DNA from 2 places in the Halomonas sp. BC1 genome. Region 2 is predicted to be linked to the other one. Evidence: predicted binding sites of a transcription regulator. Region 2 holds the regulator's gene; the other holds the start of a gene.
The links. Region 2 encodes PhoB, which activates phosphate uptake and scavenging genes when phosphate is short. Its sites were predicted from a motif close to TGTCATANNNNTGTCANA; they were not measured.

Region 1 (5,745 bases), on a different contig from region 2:
GTGTGGGATGAGGAGTGGTAACCAGTGGCTAACCTGACGGTAGCACTCAACGGTATCGAGGTAGGCCGACTCAGCCTCGGCCGTTCCGGCGCCATGGCTTTCCGCTATCTGCCTGAATGGCTAGACCGCCCCGGCGCACGCGCTATTTCATCAGTCTTTGCGCGAGAAACCCCGCACTTCTAGTGCGGGGAGGGATAGCGCGTCGTCCGTCAGGACGACCCTGTTCTCGCTGCCTCCCTCTCTGGTGGTTGCCATCTTACAGCTAATGGCATATTTTGTGAGGCATGACGAAACGCGCCTACAAATACCGCTTCTACCCGACGCCTGAGCAGGAACAGCTCCTGGCTCGGACGTTTGGGTGTGTGCGCTTCGTCTACAACGCAGTGCTTCGCTATCGCACCGATGCGTTCTACGCGCGCAAGGAAAAGGTCGGCTACGTAGCGGCGAACGCCGAGTTGTCGCGCATGAAGAAGGCTGACGATACCGCGTTTCTCAACGAGGTCAGCTCGGTCCCGCTTCAACAGTGCCTTCGCCACCAGCAGACGGCCTTCAAGAACTTCTTCGAGGGCCGAGCCAGGTACCCGAGCTTCAAGAGCAAGCGGCACCGCCAGTCGGCGGAGTTCACTCGCTCGGCCTTCAAGTACCGCGACGGCAAGTTGTTTCTTGCCAAGTGCAAGGAACCGCTGGCGATCCGCTGGAGCCGTGAATTGCCCAGCGAACCGACCACCGTCACCGTATCCAAGGACGCCGCAGGGCGCTACTTCGTCAGCTGCCTCTGCGAGTTCTCGCCCGAGACGCTGCCCGTGACCCCGAAAATGGTGGGCATCGACCTCGGCCTGAAAGACCTGTTCGTCACCAGCGACGGGCATCGAATCGGCAATCCCCGCCATACGGCGAAATACGCGACCCGGCTGGCCAGGGCACAGCGTCGGCTGAGTAAGAAGCAGCGCGGCTCGAAGAACCGTGCCAAGGCCAGGCAGAAAGTCGCCCGCCTTCACGCCAGGATCTCCGATTGCCGGATGGACAACTTGCACAAGCTGTCCCGCCAGATCGTCAACGAGAACCAAGTGATCTGCGTCGAGTCCCTCAAGGTGAAGAACATGCTGCGCAATCGCTCGCTGGCCAAGTCGATCAGCGATGCGGGCTGGGGCGAATTCGTCCGGCAGCTGGCGTATAAGGCCGACTGGGCGGGCCGGCAACTGTCGGCCATCGACCAGTGGTATCCCTCCAGCAAACGCTGTTCTGGCTGCGGGCATGTGATGCCCGAGATGCCGTTGCAGGTTCGGACCTGGACGTGCCCCGAGTGCGCCGCCGATAACGACCGCGACATCAATGCCGCGCTTAACATTAAAGCCGCCGGGCTGGCGGTGTTAGCCCTTGGAGAGAATGTAAGCGGCATGGAGCCAGTCTCCGTGTCCGATTCTCGTTGAATTGGGAATCCTCGTCCTTCAGGGCGAGGAGCAGTCAATATCCATGCCGTTATCTTCGGCAAGCTATCGTGGCGCGGTGGTTTACAACTTCTTCGATAACCTGCTGCCCGACTCCGAGGCGATTCGCGCCAGAATGCAGGCAAAATTTCAGCTGGCGACCGGACACCCCTTTGACCTTCTCGCCGCCGTAGGCCGTGATTGTATCGGCGCTATTCAGCTGTATCCCGAGACAGACACCATACCCAATGTTCGACAGATCACAGCAGAGCCGCTGGATGAGACGGATATCGCGACATTGCTCAGCGGCTACCAAGAGTTGCCGCTTGGCATGCATCGTGATGGAGACTTCAGAATCTCGCTCGCCGGGGCGCAGGAAAAAATGGCTCTGCTTTGGCACAGGGAACGCTGACCATCATACAGAGCATACTCGCACAGGCTGACGTAGCCATGAGCCGGGTAGCGGCGCTGCTGCCGGATGATTTTCCTGACACCGTGAGTGCCCCCATCATGGAAGGACTGGGTCGACAGCTCAAGAGACTGGAAAAGGATATAAACCAATGACACCTGCTCCCTGTTCAGGTGCTATTCAGGCTTCGTCAAACCTTCACTCAACTGTCACGAGCATGACATGTTGCGCGCCGATGCTGCTGAGCAAGCCATATTGGCTGTTTCTCATATAAGCCAGCAAATGGTTAAGCCAGCAGTGGGCCGCTCATCAGGGAGATGTATCATGACGAAGAAAACCGTGGCAGGCAGTGTCGATAGCGTAATGGCTCAGGGGGATGAGCCGCTCAGCAACCGTTCCAGCAATGCCTATTTTGGCGATATTCTGGAGCGTCGCTTGAGCCGCCGAGGCGTCCTCAAAGGGGGGCTGGCAACGGTGATCGCGGGCCTGATGGCGACCAGGCTGCCGTTGACGCAAGCGCTGGCCGCCAATGCGGGCGCGGGTTCACCCACCATGGGATTCAACCCGGTAGGTATCAGCGCTGCTGATAACGTCGTGGTGCCTGCGGGCTATCGCGTGCAAAGCTTCATCCCCTGGGGAACGCCCATCACGGGCGATATGCCCGCGTTCAGCCTGGAAGCTTCCGGGGAGCAGCAGGCGCATCAGGTGGGCAGCCATCACGACGGCATGCACTTCTTTGCGCTGAACGGCAGCTCCACCGACGGCCTGTTGGTGCTCAACCATGAATACGTGGAACCACGCTTCTTGCACGCAGCGGCCAGTGGCCTGGCGCTGGACCGCAATGGCTTTCCTCAGCATGACGATGGCAGCCGCGATGCCGATCAGGTGATCAAGGAGATGAATGCCCACGGCGTGAGTGTCGTGCGCGTTCGTGCCAATGAGCAAGGCGAGTGGGAAGTGGTGCAGGATGCCCTGAACCGCCGCATTACTGCCCAAACGCCCATGCAGCTCTCGGGCCCGGTGGCGGGCACGGAGCACCTGATTACCCAGTACAGCCCGGAAGGCCTGATGACGCGTGGCACCTTGAACAACTGTGCCCACGGGGTCACGCCCTGGAACACCTACCTGGCAGCCGAAGAGAACTGGGCGGGCTATTTTGCTAACACGGATACCGACATCGATCGTCGCCAGGCGCGCTACGGGATCGAAACCCGCGACACCGGTCGTTATCAGTGGCACCGTGCCGATCAGCAGAGCGATCAGTTCAGCCGCTTCGATGCCAGTAGCCGAGGAGCCAGCCCGGCAGAGGACTTCCGTAACGAACCTCATACGTTTGGCTGGATGGTCGAAATCGACCCGATGAACCCCGATTCCGTGCCGGTCAAGCGTACCCACCTGGGGCGCTTTGCCCATGAAGGCGTCATCTTTGCCCCTGCGGTGGAAGGGCAGCCCGTGGTGGCGTACTCCGGGGACGACTCGCGCTTCGAGTACATCTACAAGTTCGTTTCACGGCGCCCCTTCGACGCCGCGACGGCGGACGGCAGCCTGTTGGATGAAGGCACGCTTTATGTGGCCAGGTTCAACGATGATGGCAGCGGCGAGTGGTTGGCGCTGGCCCCCGGCCAGAACGGCCTGACGCCCGAGAATGGCTTTGCGGACCTGGCGGATATCCTGGTCAATACGCGCAGTGCCGCCGACCATGTGGGCGCCACCAGGATGGATCGCCCGGAGTGGGGCGCCGTCGACCCGCAAACCGGCGACGTCTACTTCACGCTGACCAACAATACGCGCCGCGCAGAGGGCGACGAGCACCCCGCCAACCCGCGCGCCAACAACAGCTTTGGCCATATCATCCGCTGGCAGGAAGAGGGCACTCACGCAGGCGAGCGCTTTGTCTGGGACCTGTTCGTGCTGGCAGGCGACCAGGACGATAGCCGCGACCTGGCGGGCAATGCGCTGGTAGAAGACAACATCTTTGCCAGCCCCGACGGCCTGTGGATCGATGCCGACCGCCGAGTATGGATACAGACCGACATCAGCGAATCCGAAATGAACACCGGTATCTACGAAGTCTTCGGCAACAACCAGATGCTGGTCGCCAACCCGGAAACCGGCGAGATCAAGCGCTTCCTGACCGGGCCTGTGGGCCAGGAAATCACCGGCGTGGTGACTACTCCAGACCAGCGCACCATGTTCGTCAACGTCCAGCACCCTGGCGCCACCACCACCGAAGACGCCTTTGCCGAAGGCCGCTTCACCAGCCATTGGCCGGAGGGCGGCAGCGCCATCCCGCGTTCCGCCACGCTGGTCATCACCCGTGAAGATGGCGGCATTATCGGCGCGTGAGTAGTGCTCTCAACGCCCTCACAACCAGGCATCCAGCAGGCGGCGATACGCCGCCTGCGCCTGGGTTGCGCTGATGGGTTGCAAGCGCACCTTAGTGCCCGGTAAACACTGCGCAAGGCGGGCGCAGGCCATGGGCGTGAGGGCGCCTAAACGCGGGTAGCCCCCAATGGTTTGGCGGTCGTTCATCAGGATGATCGGCTGGCCATCGGGGGGGATCTGCACGGCCCCTAAAGGAATCCCTTCCGAGACGATGCCGCCCAGGCGGCTGTTCAGCGCTTTGCCGGTGAGCCGAATGCCCATGCGGTCGGCGCGCTGGTCGACCGTCCAGGGCTGGTTGAAGGCATCGAACAGGCTGCGCCCGGCAAAGTGGGCGGCCTGGGAGCCCAGAACCATATCGAGTCGTAGCGTTTGCGGCGTGCTAGAAATCGCAGCCGTTGGCAGCTCAGCGTGGGCGGGCAGCGTGTGCACCGCTGCCGAAATGCCTTTCCAGGTTAGCCTATCGCCCGCCTTGAGCGGCTGGCCATCTTCATGCAGCCCGCCGATCTGCTCTCGGGCGGTGCATGCTCGGCTGCCCAGCACAGCGGGTGCATCGAGCCCGCCAGGGAAGGCGAGATACGCGCGCAGGCCTTGCTTTGGCTGACGAAAAACCAGCGTTTGGCCCGCCTGCATCAGGAAGCTGGCGTTGGGGGCAAGGGGCTGGCCGTCCAGTGTGGTGGCCAAGTCGGCCCCGGTCAAAGCGAGGCGTACGTCCTGGTTGGCCACCAGGGTCAGGTTGCCGCCCATGACGATTTCCAGCGCGGCGCTCTCCAGCGGGTTGCCCAGCAGCCAGTTGGCCCAGCGGAAGGCGATCCAGTCGGCGGCACCGCCCTGGGTAACGCCCAGGTGGCCAACGCCGAAGCGGCCTGCATCCTGAATCAGCGCCAGCGGCCCGGCTTGCTTGACGGTCAACATGGGCTGGCTCATGGGCGCTCCTCCAGCGGGGTGGTGTCGCCGCCGGCCGCTTCGAACTCGGTTTTTGAGATCGCTTTGAAGCGCACTTTATCGCCTGGGCGCAGCAGCGGTTCGCCGCGTTTGGCGTGCTCGAACAGCGGCACGGCGGTTCTACCCAGAATGTTCCAGCCGCCCGGGGAAAGCAGCGGGTAGATGGCCGTTTGTCGGTCGGCAATGCCGACGCTGCCCGCCGCGACGCGGCGGCGGGGCGTTTTCAATCGTGGCGTGGCAATGGCCTCGTCCACCAGGCCCATGAAGCCGTAGCCAGGCGCAAAGCCCAGCGCAAACACGCAGTAATCGTGGCTGCAGTGGCGCTCGATCAAGGCATCGACGCTGAGCCCGGCGCGCTTTGCTACCGATGGCAATTCGGGGCCAACGCTTTCGTCGTACCACACGGGAATCTCGTGCAGCTGTCCCTGCTGGGTGTCGGCAGGGGTGAGATCGTGCAGCGCGCTGCGCACCAGCGTCGTGGCCTGGCTAAAGGTGAGCTTCTGGCAATCGTAGTGCACCAGCAGAGTGGTGTACGAAGGAATCAGGTCGATCAGCGCATGAGCAAAAGCGCGGCGTAGTGCA
Region 2 (5,745 bases):
GGGTTCTTGCCGGTACGGGCGGCGCGTTCACGTACGGTGAAGGTGCCAAAGCCAATCAGTGTGACGTCTTCGCCTTTGGCCACGCTGTTGGTGATTTCGTCCAGAATGACATTCAGGACCTGGCCTGCCTTGTCCTTGGACAGGTCAGCACTCTCGGCGATGGCAGCGGCGAGTTCAGGTTTGCGCATGAAGGAATCTCCCTTGTGAAAAACAAACGTCAATGTTGTTGGTAACCCACCCCAGCGGGGCTTCTTTAGCCTAGTCGTGAAGGCGGCGAAAATCAGCCTAGCAGGGCAGGGACAGCTCTGGAAAGCTCCACTTTCCTTCTCACGCAGCCCCCTGTCAACGCAAAACCAATCAAACGACCGTCTTTATCTTCCGCCAGCGCCGTCAAATCCTGCCCATGACCCTCCACTCGCCAGTGCTGCGGTGTGCCCACTGGCGGGTAGGCCACCACCGGGAGCAGAGGCGTTTTGACGATGATCGGCCAGGCGCCGAAGCTTACCGGGGTAGGCGAGCCGCCCAGCGTGGCCGCCAGCGCTTTGGCGCTGGCTTGCAGCGGCTGAACGTACATGGCGTTCACGCCGTCGATGCAGGCCACGTCGCCCAATGCGTATACGTTGGGCTGGTGAGTACGAAGCAGCCGGTCCACCTCGATACCGCGGGCGCTGACCGCGAGTCCGGCGGCCTCGGCCAGCGCCGTGCGGGGCGCCAGTCCCGTGGCCAACAGGACGATGTCCACCGTATGGCGCTCGCCGCCGTCGAGCTGCAGTACCAGGTCGCGGTCGGCATTCATGGATAGGCTGTCCAGCGTGCGCCCCAGTACCAGTTGCATGCCTGCCGTTCGAAAGGTTTCGGCCAAGGCATGGCCCAGCGGCTCGGGCAGCAGGCGCGGCAGCGGGGTGCTCTCTGGCGCCACCAGGGTGACGTGGTGGCCGCCCGCATGGAGGTCGTTGGCGAATTCGCAGCCCACCAGGCCCGCGCCAATGATCGCCACTCGGCTTGGCTGGGCGAGCGCTGCATACAGGCGGCGGTAGTCATCCAGGTCGTTGACCGTGAAGCAGCGCCCTTTCAGCGCATCGGGTATCTGGAACGGCGTGCGCGGGGCCGCGCCGGTGGCGAGCACCAGGTGCTCGTAGCGGAGCAGGGTGCCGTTGTCCAGGCGCAGCATCTGGTGTTCCAACGCCAGTTCGACGACTTGCGTGTGGGCCATGAGCTGGGCATTCAGTTCGTCGGCGAGCGCTTCTGCGCTGCGCTGCGCCAGCTTTTCGGGGCTCAACCGCTTGGCGAAGCCCGTGGACAGCAGCGGTTTGCTGTACTCTTCGCCACGGTCGGCGCTAACCAGCGCGATGGTGCGAGAATCTCCCTGGCGGCGCAGCGCTCGCGCCAGGCCAATACCGGCCATGCCAGTGCCGACAATGACCAGCTCGGCATGTGGGGATTCGCTGAAGTGTGAATCGGGCATATCGTTATCCGGGGGTAAGGAACAAAAGCCTGCCAAGCCATCATGTTACACTAGCCTTCTTTCCAATTGACTGCTCTGGAGGCTCAGGTGACGCTCGTTGAGTTGCCACGCCCTGCGTTTTCGCTACCCCCCCACTGGCGGCCGGTTGCCGCTGCGCGGCCTGCCATGAGTGCGGCCTGGTGGCAATGGGTGGCCTCGACCGACTCCCTGACGGCGCGCCTGATGGCAGCCGGAGCGCCGAGCCAGTTCCGCGTACGCCTGCTGCGTCAGACCATTGGCCTGCCGTTTCAGGACGAAGCCATGGCGCTGGGCATCGCTCCACGTCGCCACGCCTGGCTACGCGAGGTGGCGCTGTGCATCGACGGCACGCCCTGGGTGGTGGCGCGATCGGTGGCACCGCTGGAGCAGCTGCAGGGCAAAGGCCTGGGGGCCTTGGGCGAGCGTTCGCTGGGCAGCTGGTTGTTTCAGCAGCCGGACCTGGTGCGCGGGCCGTTGCAGGCCACGGTGTCGCTCCCGCGCTTCACGGCGTGGGGTGCCCCCGCCAAGGGGCGTAGCCAGTGGGGGCGTCGCTCGGTCTTTCAGCACGCGGGGTTGTCGCTGCTGGTTCAAGAGTATTTTTTATCGACCATGGCCGATGCGCTGAGCCTGCCCTCGCGCTAGGCTATTCTGGAGTTTCTTTCACGAGGTAAGCATGAGCATGGACCGTTCTCTATTGCGGCCAACGGGTTGGGCCCGGCTGGCAGACTTTCTTCAGCTGATGCGCCTGGATCGGCCCATTGGTACCTGGCTGCTCATGTGGCCGACGCTCTGGGCGCTGTGGGTGGCTGCAGAAGGGGTGCCGGGTCGCTCCGTGCTGATCATCTTCATTGCCGGTGTCTACGTGATGCGTGCTGCGGGCTGCGTGGTGAACGACTATGCCGACCGCCATGTGGATGGCCACGTCAAGCGTACTCGCCAGCGCCCCATGGCCACGGGACGCATCAGCGAAACCGAAGCCCAGCTGCTGTTCGTGGCGCTGGTCGCCGCTGCCTTCATTTTGGTGCTGCTGACTAACTGGTTCACCGTGCTGCTGTCGGTGGGCGGCGTGCTGCTGGCTTTCGTGTATCCGTTCATGAAGCGCTACACCCACTTCCCGCAGGTGGTGCTGGGCGCGGCCTTTTCCTGGGCCATTCCCATGGCGTTTGGCGCGGTATTGGGCCACGTGCCTTTGGAAGCCTGGCTGCTGTTCAGTGCCAACCTGCTGTGGACCGTTGCCTACGATACCCAGTACGCCATGGTCGACCGTGACGATGATCTGAAAATCGGTATCAAGTCGACCGCCGTGCTGTTTGGCCGTGCTGACCGGTTGATCATCGGGCTGCTGCAGGCAAGCGTGCTGGCCCTGCTGAGCTGGGTTGCGCTGCGCGTCGGGCTGGGGGGCTTTTTCTGGCTGGGGTTGCTGGGCATGGCGGCGACGTTCGTGTACCAGCAGTGGCTGATCGTCGGGCGTGATCGTGACCGCTGTTTTCAGGCCTTCCTGAACAACCACTGGTCGGGTCTGCTGGTCTTTGCAGGTATTGCCTTGAGCTGGTGGCCGGTGGCGGGCTAAATTGATTGTGTGTCATGGAACTGTCATCAAGTCATGGTGTTATCGTCACACGCATGTCATTGAACTTTCCTGTATAGAGCACCGTGAGGCCCTGGAATGACCGCCAAGACCGTACTGATCGTCGATGATGAGGCGCCTATCCGCGAAATGATCGCCGTGGCGCTGGAAATGGCTGACTATCGCGTGCTTGAAGCGGACAACGCCCAGGATGCCCACGCCATGGTCGTCGACCACCAGCCCGACCTGCTGCTGCTGGACTGGATGATGCCGGGCACCAGCGGCATCGAGCTGGCCCGTCGGTTGAAGCGCGAAGAAGCCACCGCCGAGCTGCCGATCATCATGCTGACGGCCAAGGGCGAAGAGGACAACAAGATCCAGGGCCTGGAAGCGGGTGCCGACGACTATATCACCAAGCCCTTTTCCCCCCGTGAGCTGGTGGCCCGCCTGAAGGCCGTGCTGCGCCGTGCCACGCCGCGTGGCGTGGAAGACCCCATCGAAATCAATGGTCTGCTGTTGGACCCTGTGAGCCACCGGGTCAGCGCCCATGGCAAGGCGCTGGAAATGGGGCCTACCGAGTATCGTCTGCTGCAGTTTTTCATGACCCATCAGGAGCGCGCCTACACGCGCAGCCAATTGCTTGACCAGGTATGGGGTGGCAACGTCTACGTGGAAGAGCGCACGGTGGACGTGCATATTCGTCGTCTTCGTAAAGCGCTGGGCGAGCCTCATCAAAATCTGATTCAAACGGTGCGCGGTACCGGGTACCGGTTCTCTGCGCGAGTGTAAGCGTGCGCCTGTGGAGCCGTGAGATCTGGCGCATCATCTGGCTGGCCCTGTTGGGCCTCTGCCTGGGATGGCTGGTGGATTACCCTGGCGTCGGGCTGGCGGCGGGGCTGCTGTTTTGTCTGGTCTATCATCTGCGTCAGTTTCGGGCGCTCTTCCTTTGGCTGACGCTTCACCCCCACGATGAGCCCCCGGCGGCCAAGGGCATGTGGGGGGAGCTGTTCGACCGCCTCTATCGCTACCAGAAAAGCCAGCGCATTACCCAAAGTCGTTTACGGGCGACGCTGGCGAGAATTCAGGAGTCCTCCGAAGCCATGCGCGATAGCGTGGTGATGCTGGACCGCCACGGCGACCTGGAGTGGTGGAACAGCGCGGCCACCGACATGCTGGGGCTGCAAACCGCCCACGATCGTGGCCAGCACATCACCAACCTGCTGCGCGACCCTCGCTTCATCAGCTACTTCAATGCCCGCGACTACAGCGAGCCGCTGACGCTGACCTCGCCGATCGACGAGCGGCGCATCCTCCAGTATCAGATCACTCTGTACGGCGATGACGAGCGGCTGGTCATGGCCCGTGATATTACGCGTCTGCACCGCCTGGAGCAGATGCGGCGTGACTTCGTCGCCAACGTCTCCCATGAACTGCGCACTCCGCTGACCGTGCTGTCGGGCTACCTGGAAACCTACGGCGACCTCAAGGAGCTGCTGCCTCCCCGCCTGGGTAAAGGGATCGTACAGATGGAGGAGCAGACGCGACGGATGCAGAATCTGGTCAACGACCTGCTGCTGCTGTCACGGCTGGAAATCGACCAGGGAGGCGATGATCACCAGATGCTGGCCGTAGGCCCCATGCTCGACAGCATTCGCCGAGACGCCCTGGCGCTCTCCAGGCAGCAGCACAGTGTGCAGGTCATTCTGGAGAGCGACGCTGGCTTGATCGGCAGCGAGCAGGAGCTGCGCAGCGCCATTTCCAATCTAGCCTTCAATGCCGTGCGCTATACCCCGGAAGGCAGTCAGATCACGTTGCGCTGGTCGGTGGCCGCCAACGGCAGCGGGTGTATCGAGGTCGAGGACGATGGCGATGGCATTGATCCGGTGCATATCCCCCGCCTGACCGAGCGCTTCTATCGAGTGGATAAAGGGCGTAGTACGGCAACAGGAGGGACGGGTCTGGGCCTGGCCATCGTGAAGCACGTGCTGCTGCGCCACGAGGCCCAGCTCAACATAGAGTCACATCCTGGCGAGGGGGCATCCTTTCGCTGTGTCTTCCCTGCCAAGCGAGTCAGCGGCCCGGCTTGAGGGCTCGATGACGCTTTGCGCTCCTCCTTATCCGCTTCCTGCACAACCCCTGTATAAGTGTGCCATATTGGCATAGAGCTCTGGTCACACATCACTCATGTGTCATTTTTAACCACCTCAAAGGCGTGGTCATGACCCCCTGAGCCCATGCTTTATACTATCCTTGTTTTTTAAATTATTGATAATAAATAATTTTTTTGATTTTTGGCATGCGTGGCACAACGTATGCAATGTTCTAGGCAAGGAAGATTACCGCAGGAACTGGTAAGACATGAAGTCACTCTTCCTTAACTATGCGGTATCAACAGCGATCGAGGAGGCGGAATATGATGTCCAAGGAACTACTCAAGAAAGCTGGTATTTTAGGTGTTTCTTTTGGCCTGATGGCAAGCCCACTGGCTTTTGCAGACACCACGGATCACTCATCCATCGACCAGAATCAGGATGTAACCGTCGAAGATGAGCCCATGAACACACAGTCTGGTACGGCTGAGCCGGGCAGTTACGACACCGAAGACCTGACGACGGATCACGGCACACAAGGCCCCGACGTTGTGGATGAGCCGGACTCCACCAACATGAGTGGTGGTGCCGAGTACACCCCGGAA

Region 1: a site for PhoB is predicted at 2,044-2,061, ahead of B7L72_RS11555 (PhoX family protein). Genes of this name have one in related genera too.

The regions. Positions count from the first base shown of each region.
Region 1 is NZ_LFGS01000015.1:38,254-43,998, forward strand. It holds gene B7L72_RS11540 (helix-turn-helix domain-containing protein) at 1-21, shown strand, start outside; gene B7L72_RS18290 (HipA N-terminal domain-containing protein) at 25-183, shown strand; gene B7L72_RS11545 (RNA-guided endonuclease TnpB family protein) at 285-1,430, shown strand; gene B7L72_RS11550 (HipA N-terminal domain-containing protein) at 1,432-1,839, shown strand; gene B7L72_RS11555 (PhoX family protein) at 2,161-4,182, shown strand; gene B7L72_RS11560 (5-oxoprolinase subunit C family protein) at 4,201-5,145, opposite strand; gene pxpB (5-oxoprolinase subunit PxpB) at 5,142-5,745, opposite strand, start outside.
Region 2 is NZ_LFGS01000017.1:75,671-81,415, reverse strand. It holds gene B7L72_RS13445 (HU family DNA-binding protein) at 1-188, opposite strand, end outside; gene B7L72_RS13440 (NAD(P)/FAD-dependent oxidoreductase) at 281-1,465, opposite strand; gene B7L72_RS13435 (chorismate--pyruvate lyase family protein) at 1,553-2,125, shown strand; gene ubiA (4-hydroxybenzoate octaprenyltransferase) at 2,163-3,053, shown strand; gene phoB (phosphate regulon transcriptional regulator PhoB) at 3,150-3,839, shown strand; gene phoR (phosphate regulon sensor histidine kinase PhoR) at 3,842-5,137, shown strand; gene B7L72_RS13415 (hypothetical protein) at 5,467-5,745, shown strand, end outside.